2 regions of the Bacillus sp. LH1 genome follow, and region 1 is predicted to be linked to the other one. Evidence: predicted binding sites of a transcription regulator. Region 1 holds the regulator's gene; the other holds the start of a gene.
What was found. The regulator LexA, encoded in region 1, represses DNA repair genes until DNA is damaged. The targets are predictions, from matches to a motif close to CGAACATATGTTCG.

Region 1 (5,033 bases):
TATCGGCAATCATGAGTTTAATTACGGGATGGGTATATTAAATAACGCTGTGACTACTGCGAACTTCCCGTACCTATCAGCAAACATTTTAGATAAAAACATAAAGAAACCTTATTTCGGAAAACCTTATATAATCAAACAGATTGAATCCAATATAAAAATTGCTATTTTAGGGGTGACAACGCACTACATTACCAATTGGGAACAACCCCATCACATTAGAGACTTACAATTTGAAGATGCATTAGAAACAACGAAAAAGTGGGTTTCTTACATTCGCAAACATGAGAAACCAGATTTACTAGTCGTAGCGTATCACGGGGGAGTTGAACGAGATTTACAAACCGGGGTACCGACTGAAGTTTTAACAGGAGAAAACCAAGGATATGCAATGTGCCATGAAATTGACGACATAGATATTTTATTAACAGGCCACCAACACCGGGAAATTGCTCACACAATGGCTAACGGTGTAACAATTTTACAGACCGGATGTAATGGAAACTCAGTTGGAAAAGTAAAAATAACATTCGAAAAAACAAAACATAAATGGGTTAAAAAAGAGAGTTCTTCTGAATTATTATCTGTACAAGGAGTTGAGGCTGACCAAGATGTACTTTCATTGGTAGCCGATTACGAAGAGAAAACACAAAAGTGGCTTGATCAACCTATTGGAATCATTCAGGGGGATATGCAAATTTCAGATGCTATGCAAACTCGTTTGCATGATCATCCTTTTATCGAATTCATAAATAAAATACAGATGGATATAGCTAATGTATCAATTTCTTGTACAAGTTTGTTCCATAATACATCTCCAGGTTTCCCGGAACATGTAACAATGCGTGACATCGTTTCTAATTATATTTATCCAAACACATTAAAAGTAATTAGAATAACTGGAGCGGATATAAAAAATGCTCTTGAACTCTCTGCTTCTTATTTCACATTAAAAACAGATGGATCCATCACCGTAAGTCCTACCTACATAGAACCAAAGCCACAACATTATAATTATGATATGTGGGAAGGGATTTCATACGTATTAAACATTTCAAAACCAATTGGTGAAAGAGTAGAATCTTTACAGCATAACAGTGCTCCTCTTAATATGAATGAAGAATATGACGTTGTAATGAATAATTATCGTGCAAGTGGCGGGGGAAATTTCTTTATGTTTCAAAACAAACCGGTAGTAAAAGATATACCCACAGATATGTCTGAACTTATCGCTAATTATATATTGGAACATAAAACGATAGAAGCAACAGTTAATAACAACTGGAAAGTTATTAAATAACGATTTTTACATATAAAAAAGATGGGCTTCGCCCATCTTTTAATTTAATTTTGCATTATCTTGCTTTTTTAAAGCTTTTAATTTCGTCGGTGTAACATCTGTACCTTCTTCGTTAACAACTTTAATACCTTTAAGTTCGTTTAACATATTTTGACGAAATCCTTTTAAATATTGTTCACGTAGCGATTGACGCTCACGTTGCTCTTCTTCAGTTAAACCTTCAGCTTTTGCTTTTTTCGCTAAGAAGTTAATGCGTTCAACGAGTTCGTGATTAATCATCTCGAATCCCCCTTCTAATCAAAACTGATTATTATCATACAATAGTTACTCTTCTTTATCAAGCAATTGCTTCGTATACTCTACATATCTACGATGTACAGTCGCCTTTGAAACATTATGACCAAATCCACGTAATGTTGCTGCAATTTCTTCAAACGTGAGTTCACTTTTTCGCAAACGTACAATTTCCTCAATTGGCACTTCTTTTTTCTCTCTTCCTACACTTAAATGACGATTTTTTAAATTTTTTTCTGGACGATAACCTTTTTCTACTGCACGTTGCATACCTCGTTTAATTTTCAAATTATGAATCTTTCTTTGATATTCTTCAACAATACCAATAATATCTAATACCATTGAATCAGAATCCGACAATTGTAATTCACCATTATGTGTATGCGTATATACTTTTATGCCTTCTTTATGTAAACAATGCATTAACGCGATCTTCGCATTTCCTCTACCAAGACGCGTTTCATCTTGTATAAGTAACACATCAATTTGTTCGTCTCGAATTGTATCCAACACCTCTAATATACCGTCACGTTCAATTGTATATCCACTAGCCTGCTCTTCAATCACCTTAGTAACATTCATTTGATAGCGCTCAGCTAAATGCAATAATTCATCTTTTTGACGTAATAATGATGTTTCTTGCGCTTCTTTCGTTGTACTCACACGTGCATAAATAATTGCATTCATTTTGAACCCCTCTTTCTCCCTATTATTTCCCTATAGTGTAACATAAATCCGCCATTTGTTCGAACTTATGTTTGTAGAATGTTTTTTCACATGTTATACTTATTAATAAGAAAAATGAAAGAAAACGAGGTGTTAGAAAACATGGAAAAGTTAACGAAACGCCAGCAAGACATTCTCGACTTTATTAAGCTAAAAGTACAAGAAAAAGGATATCCACCTTCCGTACGTGAAATTGGTCAAGCAGTCGGCCTCGCTTCTAGTTCTACAGTGCACGGACATTTATCACGATTAGAAGAAAAAGGATACATTCGACGCGATCCAACAAAACCACGTGCCATTGAAATTTTAGGTGAAGACCGAATGGATACGGAAACACAATCTGTTATTCAAGTTCCAATTGTCGGAAAAGTCACTGCTGGGTTACCAATTACAGCGGTCGAAAGCGTAGAAGAACATTTCCCACTTCCAGCTAGTATTGTTGCTGGAGCAGACCAAGTGTTCATGTTACGTATTTCTGGAGATAGTATGATTGAAGCTGGTATTTTCGATGGAGATTTAGTTGTTGTTCGCCAACAGCAGTCTGCATATAATGGTGAAATTGTAGTCGCTTTAACAGAGGATAACGAAGCAACAGTTAAACGTTTCTATAAAGAAAAAGACCATTTCCGTCTACAACCAGAAAACTCTTCATTAGAACCTATCATTTTAAAACAAGTGTCAGTTATCGGGAAAGTAATTGGCGTATATCGTGATTTACATTAAAAATAACAAAAAGAAGATAATTACCGTATATAAATAAGGTAATTATCTTCTTTTTGTATTTTGATAGATTTCCATGCATTCTATTTCTTATTAACGAGTTTCAATCGTCACATCTCCCGCAGCCGTTTTACCGCTAATCTTTTTACTGCCATTTCCAATTGTTACATTTTTATTTTCTTCATTAAAAATTGTTACATCTCCAGCAGCACTTTGCCCAGTAATTACCGCATCTTGTGGTTTTTCCGATAAAGTAATATCTATATCTCCCGCAGTTGAACTGGCTTCTAGATTATACTTAGAATCATGATCTTGAATATTTATTTCCCCACTTGTTGTTTTTGCGGTCACTTTCCCTAATACCTTCTTAAAGTTCACCTCACCAGCTTTTGTCGATCCCTCCACATTCTTAGCCGTTACTTGTTTCAACTCTACTTCTCCAGCAAGTGTTCTAACACTTACGCTATCACTTTTCACATCACTCATTTCGATTTGTCCAGCAGATGAATTTACTTTTACATCTTGGTAAGAGCGTTCGGGCACAAGGAGAGTCAATTTAGACGTTTGAAACCTAAAATCGTAAAAAGAAAAATCAAATGAAGCACCTTTTTCTCTTTCCCCAATAATTTTTAATGTGTCACCATCTTCTGCGATACGAATCTCTTGTTTACGTACATCTCCCGATTGCTTTACATAAAAAGAAGAGTCAGGAGATTTTTGGACAATAATATCCCCGGCATCTAACTTAACTTCTATATTTTTTAATGTTTCGTTTTTAATTACATTTTCTTTATCGCCTTTTTCAGCAGTTTGTACTGCTTTTTCATATGTTTGGGAAATTCCTATTACTCCAATAATGATACAAGCGATAGCGATTAAAAATAGTTTTTTCATCATTTACTCTCCTTTTATCATTTTGAAGTTCCATATTACATATCGTACACACAATCTCTTAAACCACTTTGTACTATAAAAAGCGATAATACATAACAATAAACCTACCCCAACAAACGTTATACTAACGAAAAGATCCAACCATATAAAAGTACCCATAAATACTTTTCCAATAACGAAAAATGGTGTTACTACACTAGCAATACCACCGATCCAAAAAGAAAATATAAAAGCAATAATTGCGACTAACGGGCCTAACACAATAATAAAATTAAACAAACTAAGTCCAATCGCTGCCATAACAGCTCTTGTCACATTTGAAGTCGATGGATTTTTTTTCATTTCATCGAAGCGATACATCGCAAGTAATTCTTTCGCGATTACTTTCGGAGAACCAAGGCCCTGTATTATTTCCGATTCAGTTTTCCCCTCTTCTAGTCCAAACTGAAAGTGCTCTTCATAATCCAATAAAATATCTTGCCTCTCTTCCTCTGGTAACTTTCTAAGATAACTTGATAATTCTTTAAGAAACCCTTCTTTACTCATCCCATTCCACCCCTTCAATAATTTCTTGTACCCCTTTCGCAAAATCACGCCATTCTGTTACTAACAAATGAAATTGCGTCTCCCCTTGCTCTGTTAATTGATAATATTTACGAGGTGGCCCTTCCGTAGATTCCTTTAAATACGTTTGAAAATACCCTTCTTTCGTCAAACGACGTAATAAAGGGTATACTGACCCTTCCGATATTAAAAATTTATTAGAAATTTGCTGAACAAGTTCATAACCGTAACTATCTTTACGTTTTACAAGTGCTAATACACAAAGTTCAAGCACACCTTTTTTAAACTGAACGTTCAAGTGCCATCCTCCTTTCCTATCTTAGTACTGTTCAATACACGGTACCTGTTTTATCCATAATATACCACTTAGTATTGTTTATCGCAAGGTACTAAACTATATTTATTCCCTAAATTTAGAAAATTAACTAACGAAATCCTGAATAAGACTATGTTATAACTAAGCAGCATTCAAAGTTTCATTTCATTTACATTAATATTAGACTTCATTCACTCTTTCCTCTTGAAAAATCCACCA
Region 2 (5,033 bases), 1.4 Mb from region 1:
TTAAAAGAAATGGGATTTTCATTAAAAGAAACTGCGAATATGTTAGTAAAAGGTGAGCTGGATTTAAAAAATTCGCTTGAAAAACAACTTCGGTTTGTACAGGAAGAACAAAAGAAATTTAATCGAATGGAGAGTGTTTTACAAGCAGTTGTTTATTCGGTAGATGTGGAGGGAGAACTCGATTGGAAAGTTATGTTTGAACTGATTCAGCTTTCGAAGCAGTCTCCTCGTATACGTGAAATATTTCAAAATGAAGTATTTTCAAAGGAAGAACAAAAATTGCTTCATAATTTACCAAACATGAGTAAGGAAGATCCGAATGTTTTAGAATGGGTAGATTTATTAAAGCAATTACGCACTTTTATGAAAGACGGTAAAGAAGTTGCTAGTGATGAGGTACAAGGGGCAATGAAGAGATTAATGCAGAAGTGTTTAGAAATGGCCAATGGTGATGAAGCGTTTTTAGATAAGTTATGGGAAGTTAGAAAATCGAAGGAAGATTCACAGAAAATGAGCATGTATCCAATTGAAGAAGAACTTTTAGTGTATATGGATGAGGCTTTTCGTATTTATGATGAAAGGGAGAAGGATAAATGAGCATACTCGCAGAATATCGTTGGTATTTTTTAATTGGGGCAGAAATTGTATTTTGGTTATCAGCTATCGGTTTCTTTTCACTTCGCTACGGATTCCGTTTGAAAAAGGCGAGTTTTATTATGGGAATTGTACTCCTCGTAAATGAAGTGTTTATTTTAACTTTAGGAGTAGTGGACTATTATCAAACAGGAAAGTTCTCTAACTTTCAAATTATTACTGTAATTATTTTATTGTATGCAGTTTTCTACGGGAAAAAGGATTTGAAGAAGCTTGATATATTTGCACAAAAATCAGTTGCGAAATGGCGTAATGAACCGGCGCCTATTATTGAAGAACAGGTAGAATTAACAGGCATGGCCTATGCAAAGCAGGAAATAAAAAATTGGGTATTACATCTTGTTTTATTCGTTGGTGTGCACATATTCTTTTTCTTCGCGTATGGATTTATTCCATTTGAACAATGGGGTAATTGGTTAGAATCGGGAATCGTTTTAAATAAAGCTGCAAGTCGCGTGAGCCAAGTGTGGGCGATTGTATTTTTAGTTGATACAGCAATTTCATTTTCATATGTGATTTTTCCGAAGAAGGAGAAAGGAAAAGAAAAGCTACTTTCATAGTTGAAAGTAGCTTTTCTGGTATACAAATAATTTTTATAGGAGAGGATGACAATAGAAAAAAGAATCAGCTGTATATGTCTATTTCTCTTTAGTTTAGTAGCATGTTCACCATCTAGCACTACAATTGATAAGAAGAATGATGTCATTGTAAAGGGAGTAGGAACTTCCAATCTAGATAAATTCGAACAGTTCGTTATGAACGTTGATCAAGGGGAAGTTGATAAAATAAGAATTGTACAGTATACCGATGAAGGTGACCCGGTTTTTCAAACGTTAGAGCATAGTGGGAAAGATATCCTTTATGTGTTAGATAGTAGACAAGACAAGTTTGCTGGTGACCATAAAGGATTACATAAAGATAGTTGTAAAAGTATTGTTAAAGAGCAGCGCGAATCAGAAAGTACTTATCGGTTAACGGATTGTATGAATGAAGATGGACGCAATGGATATGACTTATTATATGTATCAAAAAAATAGAGTTAGTAGAGGAAGGAAGTATTTACTCCTTCCTTTTTCTATGTGTATATTGTCGAAAACTTTACCGAATATCTGTTCGTTTTTTTAGGTTTTTTATAGGTATTCGTGGTAAAATAATAATACAGATTTTTATGAGGAGGTCGGATTTTCTTGGAACGTCAATTTGAAATTGTCTCAGCGTATTCCCCGCAAGGTGATCAGCCGGTAGCTATAGAGAAGCTTGTAGAGGGAATTAATAGTGGAAAGAAAAAGCAAGTGTTGCTTGGAGCAACAGGAACGGGTAAGACATTTACGATTTCAAATGTCATTAAAGAAGTGCAAAAGCCAACACTTGTTATGGCTCATAATAAAACGTTAGCAGGTCAGTTATATAGTGAGTTGAAAGACTTTTTCCCGAATAATGCAGTTGAATATTTTGTTAGTTACTACGATTATTATCAGCCAGAAGCGTATGTACCACAAACAGATACGTTTATTGAAAAAGATGCGCAAATTAATGATGAAATTGATAAATTGCGTCACTCGGCAACGTCTGCATTATTTGAACGGGACGATGTAATTATTGTTGCGAGTGTTTCGTGTATATATGGCTTAGGTTCTCCAGAAGAATACCGCGAGCTAGTTGTTTCGCTTCGAGTTGGTATGGAAAAAGACCGTAATCAATTGCTTCGTGAACTTGTTGATGTACAGTATGGACGTAATGATATTGATTTCAAGCGTGGTACATTCCGTGTGCGAGGAGATGTAGTTGAAATCTTCCCGGCATCACTTGATGAGCATTGTATTCGAATCGAATTTTTCGGTGATGAAATCGATCGTATTCGTGAAGTAAATGCGTTAACAGGTGAAGTATTAGCAGAACGTGATCATGTAGCAATCTTCCCAGCATCTCACTTCGTTACACGTGAAGAAAAGATGAAGGTCGCTATTGAAAATATCGAAAAAGAATTAGAAGAGCGTTTAAAGGAATTAAATGATAACGGCAAGTTGTTAGAAGCGCAGCGTATAGAACAGCGTACACGTTATGATTTAGAAATGATGCGCGAGATGGGATTTTGTTCAGGTATTGAAAACTACTCCCGTCATTTAACACTTCGTCCAGCGGGGGCAACGCCGTATACGCTATTAGACTATTTCCCGAAAGATTTCTTAATCGTTATGGATGAATCGCACGTATCAGTACCGCAAGTAAGAGCGATGTATAACGGGGACCAAGCGCGTAAGCAAGTGCTTGTGGATCATGGATTCCGTCTGCCGTCAGCTTTAGATAATAGACCGCTCACATTCGATGAGTTTGAAGAGAAAACGAATCAAGTTATTTATGTTTCAGCAACGCCAGGACCGTATGAGTTAGAGCAGTCGCCAGAAGTAATAGAACAAATTATTCGTCCAACAGGGCTTTTAGATCCACCAATTGATATACGACCAATTGAAGGGCAAATTGACGATTTATTAGGAGAGATTCAAGATCGTATTGCAAAAAATGAACGTGTATTAATTACGACTTTAACGAAGAAAATGTCAGAGGATTTAACGGACTACTTAAAAGATGTAGGAATTAAAGTTAACTATCTTCACTCTGAAATTAAAACGTTAGAACGTATTGAAATTATCCGCGATCTTCGCCTCGGTAAATTTGATGTACTGGTCGGTATTAACTTATTACGAGAAGGATTAGATATTCCAGAAGTATCACTTGTAGCGATTTTAGATGCTGATAAGGAAGGGTTCTTACGTTCAGAACGTTCATTAATTCAAACAATCGGTCGTGCCGCGCGTAATGAAAACGGCCGCGTTATTATGTACGCAGATCGTATAACGAAATCTATGGGAATTGCGATTGAAGAAACGAAGCGTCGTCGTAGTATACAAGAAGCTTACAATGAAGAGCATGGTATTACGCCGAAAACGATTCAAAAAGGCGTTCGTGATGTTATCCGTGCAACGACAGCTGCTGAAGAGACAGAAACATACGAAGCAACTCCTGCTAAGAAAATGACGAAAAAAGAGCGCGAAAAGACAATTGCGAAGATGGAAGCAGAGATGAAAGAAGCAGCAAAAGCGTTAGACTTCGAGCGTGCAGCTGAACTAAGAGATTTACTATTAGAATTAAAAGCGGAAGGGTGAAAAAAGTGAGTAAGAGCAAGGATTTTATCGTTGTAAAAGGTGCTAGAGCACATAACTTAAAAAATATTGATGTAACCATTCCGAGAAATCAGCTTGTCGTTGTAACGGGATTGTCTGGTTCGGGGAAATCATCATTAGCATTTGATACGATTTATGCAGAAGGGCAGCGCAGATACGTAGAATCGTTATCTGCGTATGCGCGCCAGTTTTTAGGACAAATGGATAAGCCGGATGTGGACACGATTGAAGGATTGTCACCAGCAATTTCAATCGATCAAAAAACGACGAGTCGTAACCCACGTTCAACTGTCGGAACGGTAACGGAGATTTATGATTACTTACGTTTATTATTTGCACGAATTGGTACGCCAATTTGTCCGAATCATGGCATTGAAATTACGTCACAAACGGTAGAGCAGATGGTAGACCGTGTTCTTGAATATCCTGAACGTACGAAATTACAAGTGTTAGCGCCTATCGTTTCTGGGCGTAAAGGTGCGCATGTAAAAGTACTTGAAGATATTAAGAAGCAAGGATATGTTCGTGTTCGCGTTGACGGTGAAATGCTTGATGTATCTGAAGATATTGCGTTAGATAAAAACAAGAAGCATTCCATTGAAGTTGTAATTGACCGTATTGTTGTAAAAGAAGGAATCGCAAGCCGTCTTGCTGATTCACTTGAAAGTGCATTAAAGCTTGGCGGGGGACGAGTGTTAATCGATGTTATGGGAGAAGAGGAACTTCTGTTTAGCGAACATCACGCTTGTCCGCATTGTGGTTTTTCAATTGGAGAATTAGAGCCGCGTATGTTCTCATTCAATAGTCCGTTCGGAGCATGTCCTTCTTGTGATGGACTTGGTTCAAAGCTAGAGGTAGATTTAGAGCTTGTTATTCCTAACTGGGATTTATCATTAAATGAACATGCGATTGCGCCTTGGGAACCAACAAGTTCACAATATTACCCACAACTTTTACAATCTGTATGTAATCATTACGGCGTTGATATGGATGTGCCTGTAAAAAATATACCGAAAGATTTATTTGATAAAGTGTTGTACGGAAGCGGGGAAGAGAAAGTTTATTTCCGCTATGTAAATGAATTTGGTCAAGTAAAGGAAAATGAGATTTTATTTGAAGGTGTTATTCCAAACATTGAACGTCGTTATCGTGAAACGAGTTCCGATTACATTCGTGAGCAAATGGAAAAGTATATGG

Region 2: a site for LexA is predicted at 1,757-1,770, ahead of uvrB (excinuclease ABC subunit B). Genes of this name have one in related genera too.

What each region holds. Positions count from the first base shown of each region.
Region 1 covers NZ_CM175007.1:3,594,434-3,599,466, forward strand. Annotated here, with positions in the region: gene ACX9TM_RS18555 (bifunctional metallophosphatase/5'-nucleotidase) at 1-1,300, shown strand, start outside; gene ACX9TM_RS18560 (DUF896 domain-containing protein) at 1,340-1,579, opposite strand; gene ACX9TM_RS18565 (YneB family resolvase-like protein) at 1,625-2,281, opposite strand; gene lexA (transcriptional repressor LexA) at 2,423-3,043, shown strand; gene ACX9TM_RS18575 (DUF4097 family beta strand repeat-containing protein) at 3,134-3,937, opposite strand; gene ACX9TM_RS18580 (DUF1700 domain-containing protein) at 3,938-4,480, opposite strand; gene ACX9TM_RS18585 (PadR family transcriptional regulator) at 4,473-4,796, opposite strand.
Region 2 covers NZ_CM175007.1:5,016,469-5,021,501, reverse strand. Annotated here, with positions in the region: gene ACX9TM_RS26060 (MerR family transcriptional regulator) at 1-597, shown strand, start outside; gene ACX9TM_RS26055 (hypothetical protein) at 594-1,214, shown strand; gene ACX9TM_RS26050 (DUF4362 domain-containing protein) at 1,260-1,691, shown strand; gene uvrB (excinuclease ABC subunit B) at 1,842-3,818, shown strand; gene uvrA (excinuclease ABC subunit UvrA) at 3,824-5,033, shown strand, end outside.